One region of the Cytobacillus solani genome, then DNA from elsewhere that is predicted to be linked to it. Evidence: riboswitches for the same ligand, from Rfam matches in the RefSeq annotation. Region 1 holds a riboswitch; the other holds the start of a gene.
What was found. Region 1 has a riboswitch for glycine ahead of gcvT (glycine cleavage system aminomethyltransferase GcvT). Riboswitches for the same ligand answer to the same signal wherever they lie in the genome.
Positions count from the first base shown of each region.

Region 1 (3,423 bases):
CATCCAGTTCCCATCTCCACGAAGGTTTGTAACTGCTTCATATAGCTCTCTTTCTTCCTTTGAAAATTCAATTGGCAATGTTTCCACATTTCGTTTCGTCCATTCAATCCCTGTATCTGCTCTTCGGTTTCGAATCATCACTTTATTGACAAGCTCTTTTAAATATTCATTATCATCCAGTGATCGTGAATCCTTTTGATATTTTTCATAGAAATCAGCTTCATTGCCTAAATGACCAGGCTTTAATAGGGAAACTAAGTTAAAGATTTCACTGATTCGATTCTGAATAGGTGTAGCGGTCAGAAGCAGGCAGAATTTCTTTTTTAAGTTTTGAACAAACTCATAGTTTTTTGTCTTATTGTTTTTCAGTTTGTGAGCTTCATCGATTATGACTAAATCATAGTCTTGACTATAGATAATATCCTTATGGGGATTTCGCTTAGCTGTATCAATCGAAGATACGACCACATCACATTGTTCCCATACATAGCTTTTCCGCTGTGCAATCGCAGGGATGAAAAACTTTGAATTTAATTCGATGGCCCACTGTGTGACAAGAGAAGCAGGAACAAGGATGAGCACCTTTTTCACTAGTCCTCTAATCATATATTCTTTTAAGATCAAGCCAGCTTCTATCGTTTTTCCCAATCCAACTTCATCAGCAAGAATCGCTTTTCCATTCATATTTTCTACTACCTGTTTAGCCACTTCCAGTTGATGTGGCAAAGGAATAAGGCTTGATAGATGCTTGGGTGCCTGAAGTCCTTCAAATTCAGGAATGATTGTATGATTTTCTACTTCTAAGGCTAGTTTATAAAGCTCCCAGCTTCCCCATGGTCCGTCCTCTTCAATTCTATGTAAAAACTCATTTTGCCATGAAGAATCAAAATTTATTTGCACTGTCATCTAATCCAACTCCTTAAAAAGAGAAAAATAATTCCCCATTGCTCAAAAGTGGTTCTAATGGTAGGATAAAATTAGCTTTGAAAGTTTTGAAATTTGCCACTTTACTTAGTTAATCGAAATAATATTGTTTACTTTTATTTTCCGTAATCGTTCAGTTGGTATTTGCGTTTAGTATGAACCAATTGGGAAAATTTTATAAATGCGGATGAAGGCAAGGGGAGAGACTACATTTGTAGCGCCGAAGGAGCAAGCAATATTTATTGTGAATCTCTCAGGCAAAAGAACCCTTGTTGGACGTAGCTCTGGAGAGAGCTCATTTTTATTGTCTAGCTCCAGCGCCTAACCCTCGAGGTCACAAGCCATCCTGAGGGTGACCAGGTGCTTGCGCTTTTCTCGATAAATGAGCCACCAAAGGGGAAAACCGTAAACGGTAAACTTTCAGGTGCAAGGACAGAGATCTTCTCACGATACGAGGGGATTCTCTGTCTTTTTTTATGGATGTAAGGTAAATTTTTTCAAACCTTTCAAAAGGATTAAAGGGGGACGAGTAAATGTCACAGTTAAAACGAACACCATTATTTGATGTTTACAAAGACTATGGTGCAAAGACAATCGACTTTGGAGGCTGGGATCTGCCTGTTCAGTTTTCAAGCATCAAAGAAGAGCATGAAGCAGTAAGAACAAAAGCTGGTTTGTTTGATGTATCCCATATGGGTGAAATTGAAGTAAAGGGTTCTGACAGCCTTTCATACCTTCAAAAAATGATGACGAATGACATCTCAAAATTAAAAAACTCAGCAGCCCAGTATACAGCTATGTGTTATGAAAATGGCGGAACTGTTGATGATTTGCTCGTTTACAAATTAGAAGATAATCACTATTTACTTGTTGTGAACGCATCAAATATTGAAAAAGATTATAAATGGCTAGAAGAGCATCTTGAAGGCAATGTGGAGCTAAAAAATCTTTCAGATGAAACGGCTCAGGTGGCAATCCAAGGCCCATTGGCTGAGGAAATACTGCAAAAGCTTACAGGAGACATAAATTTAGCTGATATTGGTTTCTTTAAATTTCAGGAGAATGTAGATTTAAATGGAAAGAAAGCACTTGTTTCTAGAACTGGCTATACAGGTGAGGACGGCTTTGAAATATATTGCGATGCTAAAGACGTTGTGGCAATCTGGAAAGATATTTTAGAAGCTGGTAAGGATGAAGGAGTTCTCCCTTGTGGTTTAGGAGCTCGTGATACATTGCGCTTCGAAGCCAATCTTGCTCTATATGGGCAAGAATTATCACCAGAAATTTCTCCTCTTGAAGCAGGAATTGGCTTCGCGGTTAAAGTACAAAAAGAAGCAGATTTTATTGGAAAAGAAGCACTTGCCGCTCAAAAAGAGAAGGGTTTACCAAGAAAATTAGCAGGGATTGAAATGATTGACCGCGGGATTCCTCGTCACGGCTATCCTGTATATAAAGGCGATGAACAAATTGGCGAAGTGACTACAGGTACACAATCACCTACATTAAAGAAAAACATTGGCCTCGCTCTATTAAAACCAGAACATACAGATATTGGTTCTGAAGTAGAAGTTGAAATACGCGGAAAACGCTTGAAAGCTGTTGTGGCGGCTACGCCTTTCTATAAAAGAGAGAAAAAGTAGGAGAGGAGATCTAACAATGAAACATCGCTACTTACCGATGACAGAGACTGATAAGCAAGAAATGCTCGAAACAATCGGAGTCAACTCAATTGATGAATTATTCAGTGATATTCCTGAACGTGTAAGATTTAAAGGGGAATATAACATTAAACCGAAGAAAACAGAAACGGCATTAATGAAAGAACTTACACAAATGGCACAAAAAAATGCCGATTTAAGAAGCCATACATCCTTTCTAGGTGCAGGTGTCTATGATCACTATATGCCAGTGATTGTCGACCATGTGTTATCACGTTCTGAATTTTACACAGCTTATACGCCATATCAGCCTGAAATTTCACAGGGAGAGCTGCAAGCAATTTTTGAATTCCAGTCCATGATCTGCGAATTAACGGGGATGGATGTAGCGAACTCTTCTATGTACGATGGAGGAACGGCTTTGGCTGAAGCAGCGATGCTTAGTGCAGGGCAAACACGCCGCAAAAAAGTGCTCATTTCAAGCGCTGTTCATCCAGAAGCAAAAGAAGTGGTGAAAACCTATGCAAAGGGCCAATATATTGAAGTAATAGAAATTCCGCACAAGGATGGAATTACAGATGTTGCTGCTTTAAAAGACATGATCAATGATGAAATCGCCTCGGTCATTGTTCAGTATCCGAACTTTTTTGGCCGTATTGAACCGTTAAAAGAGCTTGAAGAAATCATTCACGCACAGAAATCATTGTTTGTTGTTTCAAGCAATCCGCTGTCTCTTGGGGCATTAACACCTCCAGGGAAATTGGGTGCAGATATTGTTGCCGGTGATGCTCAGCCATTCGGTATCCCAACTGCATTCGGTGGTCCACACTGCGGTTATTTC
Region 1 covers NZ_CP041305.1:3,444,117-3,447,539, forward strand. Annotated here, with positions in the region: gene FI644_RS17230 (DEAD/DEAH box helicase) at 1-906, opposite strand, end outside; glycine riboswitch at 1,112-1,203, shown strand; glycine riboswitch at 1,207-1,362, shown strand; gene gcvT (glycine cleavage system aminomethyltransferase GcvT) at 1,458-2,564, shown strand; gene gcvPA (aminomethyl-transferring glycine dehydrogenase subunit GcvPA) at 2,581-3,423, shown strand, end outside.

Region 2 (3,423 bases), 2.3 Mb from region 1:
AAGGCCCATTTTCACTGTATAACCAGTGTTATTATTGGCAATTCCATCATCAATAATATGCTGCATCAATGTCGGCTGAATTAAATCCATTGCCACTTCCACAAACATAAAAAATGGCCCTAATATAGCAAACAGCCAATAGGGCTTCATATAAGACAATAATGCTTTTAGTGCCTGCATGTATTTCCCCTGCCTATCTATCTCCTTAACGAAAAAAACCGAAAAAGGTATTTTTATATAAGTTGATTATACCATTTTCCGGTTTTTCCTAGGCTGTGAATATCAGAGGCAACATTGTAAAACTGGTTCATTCTTCAACTGATGTTTCTTTTTTCTTCTTTGATAAGAACCAGCCGCCAATCGCGATCAAGATTAATACTGCATAGAAGGTAATTTTCCATTCTGGCGACTTAGCGAAGCCTTCCGGCAGCACAGATAATGCAGGATGTGAAAGTGTATAAACCGATAATTTCACCCCTACCCATCCGACGATAAGGAAAGCAGCAATTTCCAAGCCTGGTCTTGCATGAAGTAATTTAACAAAAAAGTTAGCAGCGTAGCGCATAATAATTAACCCGATGAAACCTCCGGCGAAGATGACTAGAAACTTTCCGCCATCTAGTCCGCCTATATTCGGCAGCCCTGAATCTGGAAGAGCAATAGCTAATGCGACCGCAGCTAGTATGGAGTCAACTGCAAAGGCAATATCCGCTAATTCCACCTTAAAAACAGTCATCCAAAAACCTGCTTTTTTCTTCCCCTTCACAATCTCCGCCTGTTCTTCTCCTTTTTTCATTATCAATTTTCTATAAATATGATTAATGGCAATAAACAACAAGTAAAGTGCCCCGATCGCTTGAACCTGCCAAACATCAACGAGGAATGAAATAGCAAATAGAGAACCAAATCGAAAAACAAAGGCTCCAGCAAGTCCATAGAATAATGCTTTCCTTCTTTCCGCTTCCGGCAGGTGTTTAACCATAATCGCTAAAACCAATGCATTATCTGCTGCCAAAAGCCCCTCCAGCGCAATTAATAATAACAAAACTCCACCGTATTCTAGTAAAATTGCTAGTTCCATGTAATCATCATCCTTCCAAATATTTATTGAATCAAATGAGTAAGTGGAAGAGGCTTCTTCAAAAAATAGAAAAAGCCTTTACCACAGTGGTAAAGGCTTCAAAAACAATAAAGACCTTTACCGAAATTGGTAAAGGTCTTGCTAACAACGAATATGTTGCCACCAAAGCCGAGAGCTTAACACTCTGAAATGACGACTTTGCTGTAAAAGCTACTCCCCTTTAGGAGTTACTATTTGATTTATTACCTTAATTGTAATCAAACCACCGTTCTATTGTCAATAAAATTATTTTTCATTAGAGCAAATTTGAAGCAGATAAACAAGCAGTAGGACCACACTGATGAAAGTTTCACTTTATATTGAATGGATTTAGGAAATTCCTATATCGCTTTAGCTTCCTTTTTTCTTTCCAGATATTTGTCATCAATCCGTTTTTCAATTTTCTCAAGCTGTTCACGGTCTCTTAAAAGCTCTTCTTTATTATTTCTAATCAGATTGGATAACGTCATTCTTTTTCTAGTCATTTCTACATCTCCTCCCTCATGCTGCATTCGTTAGGAAAATTCATTTAATTACTAAACGCTTTTCCTATAAAAAAGGACAGAAAAGGTGTAGTAATTTCTACCCTTCTCTGTCCTTTATACCTGAGAGTTTCATCCCAATAATGGGTCCCCTTTGGTGCCGTACGAATGTATACGAGCTCTCCAGAGATGCGTCCTAATTGTGGTTCTTCTACCTGAGAGATTTGTTCCAAGGGTCTTTTCGGAACTTGCCCCTTCGGTGGCCTATCATAATGCACTCTCCCACAATAGTCATCCGCTCATATTGAATTTTCATTATATTTAAAATAATACTTATTTACTGGAATGTCAAGCGAAAGGGCCATTTGTAGGACTATGGTAAAAATCCTACTAATTTAGTAAATTGACAAATAAGTTCCTCTGCTATAAAATTTAATCTTTGAGCAATGCTCACGTGGTTCGAGAACCTCCCACGGAAAAAAACTAAGGAGAGAATAGAATATGAATGTAAAAACACTTGTTGGTAATGGAATATTAGCAGCTTTATATATTGCTGTTTCTATGCTCATCCAGCCCTTTGGGTTTACTGCTATCCAATTTCGGGTATCCGAAATGTTCAATCATCTAGTTGTCTTCAATAAAAAATATATTTATGGAATGATTCTAGGTGTATTTTTAACCAATCTGTTATTTTCACCAATGAAAGCATATGATCTTATTTTCGGTGTCGGACATTCGTTGATTTCATTGCTAATCACAATTGTTTGCTGTCGTTATATTAAGAACATCTGGGTTCGAATGGCTGTAAACACAGTCGTCTTTACGTGTATGATGTGGATCATCGCTCTTGAACTTAACCTCGCATTCGGGTTGCCATTCGGATTTACATGGGTCACAACTGCCATTGGTGAGTTTGTTGTCATGGCCGTAGGAATTCCATTAATGTATGCATTAAACAAACGAGTGAAATTTGAGAAACTAATATAAGAACACATATATAGCATGTGAATTCACAAAGAATTTCACATGCTATTTTTTATTATGTATTAAGCATGATAGCTGTACACGCCTATCATTTAGAATTAGAAATCGAATAAACATTTTACAATATAATAATGATATTCTTAATTAAAATAGATGCGAAAGTGGTAATTTATACTAATCTATAAAAATTATTCTTTATTTACTGTGATGATCGACTGAGAACAGGCTTTCATTCAATTGATGAAGGACTTTTTACAAACTATCCCACCGAGAGCGGGCTTTCATATCCTTGATGAAAGACTTTTTACAAGTTAACCAGCCAATATCTTTCCTTCAATTGAACGAATCCTTAATTTTTTTATTACCAATCCATTATTCAGTACGCTATAGGGCAACTGGGTATGGAACAATCGGTTCAAATGAATATATCGGGTTTAAATCAACCAAAATTCTACACTTAATATATGTTGATAAAAAATTGAAAAACAGATGATATGTTACAAATATGAGGTGTATATCATGAAATACAAAATTCTAATCGTTGATGATGAAATTGATATTGTACTTATGCTGAGTGATTACTTCGAATTAAATGGTTATGATGTACTTACTGCAACGGGAGGAAAAGAAGCGATAAAGAAGGCAGAGAAGCAGCCTGATATTATATTGCTTGATATAAATATGCCTGGCATAGACGGGATAAAGGTTTGCATTCAAATTCGGAATTACGTGACCTGCCCAATTTTATTTCTTACCGCCAGAATTGAGGAGAGCGACAAAATAAAAGGCTTCGGCATTGGTGGTGACGATTATATCGTAAAACCGTTCTCCATTGAT
Region 2 covers NZ_CP041305.1:1,159,551-1,162,973, forward strand. Annotated here, with positions in the region: gene FI644_RS05885 (ABC transporter ATP-binding protein) at 1-180, opposite strand, end outside; gene FI644_RS05890 (TerC family protein) at 308-1,081, opposite strand; gene FI644_RS05895 (FbpB family small basic protein) at 1,462-1,605, opposite strand; glycine riboswitch at 1,796-1,897, opposite strand; PreQ1 riboswitch class I at 2,051-2,095, shown strand; gene FI644_RS05900 (QueT transporter family protein) at 2,104-2,589, shown strand; gene FI644_RS05905 (response regulator transcription factor) at 3,106-3,423, shown strand, end outside.
Region 2: linked by a shared signal. The riboswitch ahead of FI644_RS05895 (FbpB family small basic protein) and the one ahead of gcvT (glycine cleavage system aminomethyltransferase GcvT) in region 1 are both predicted to bind glycine.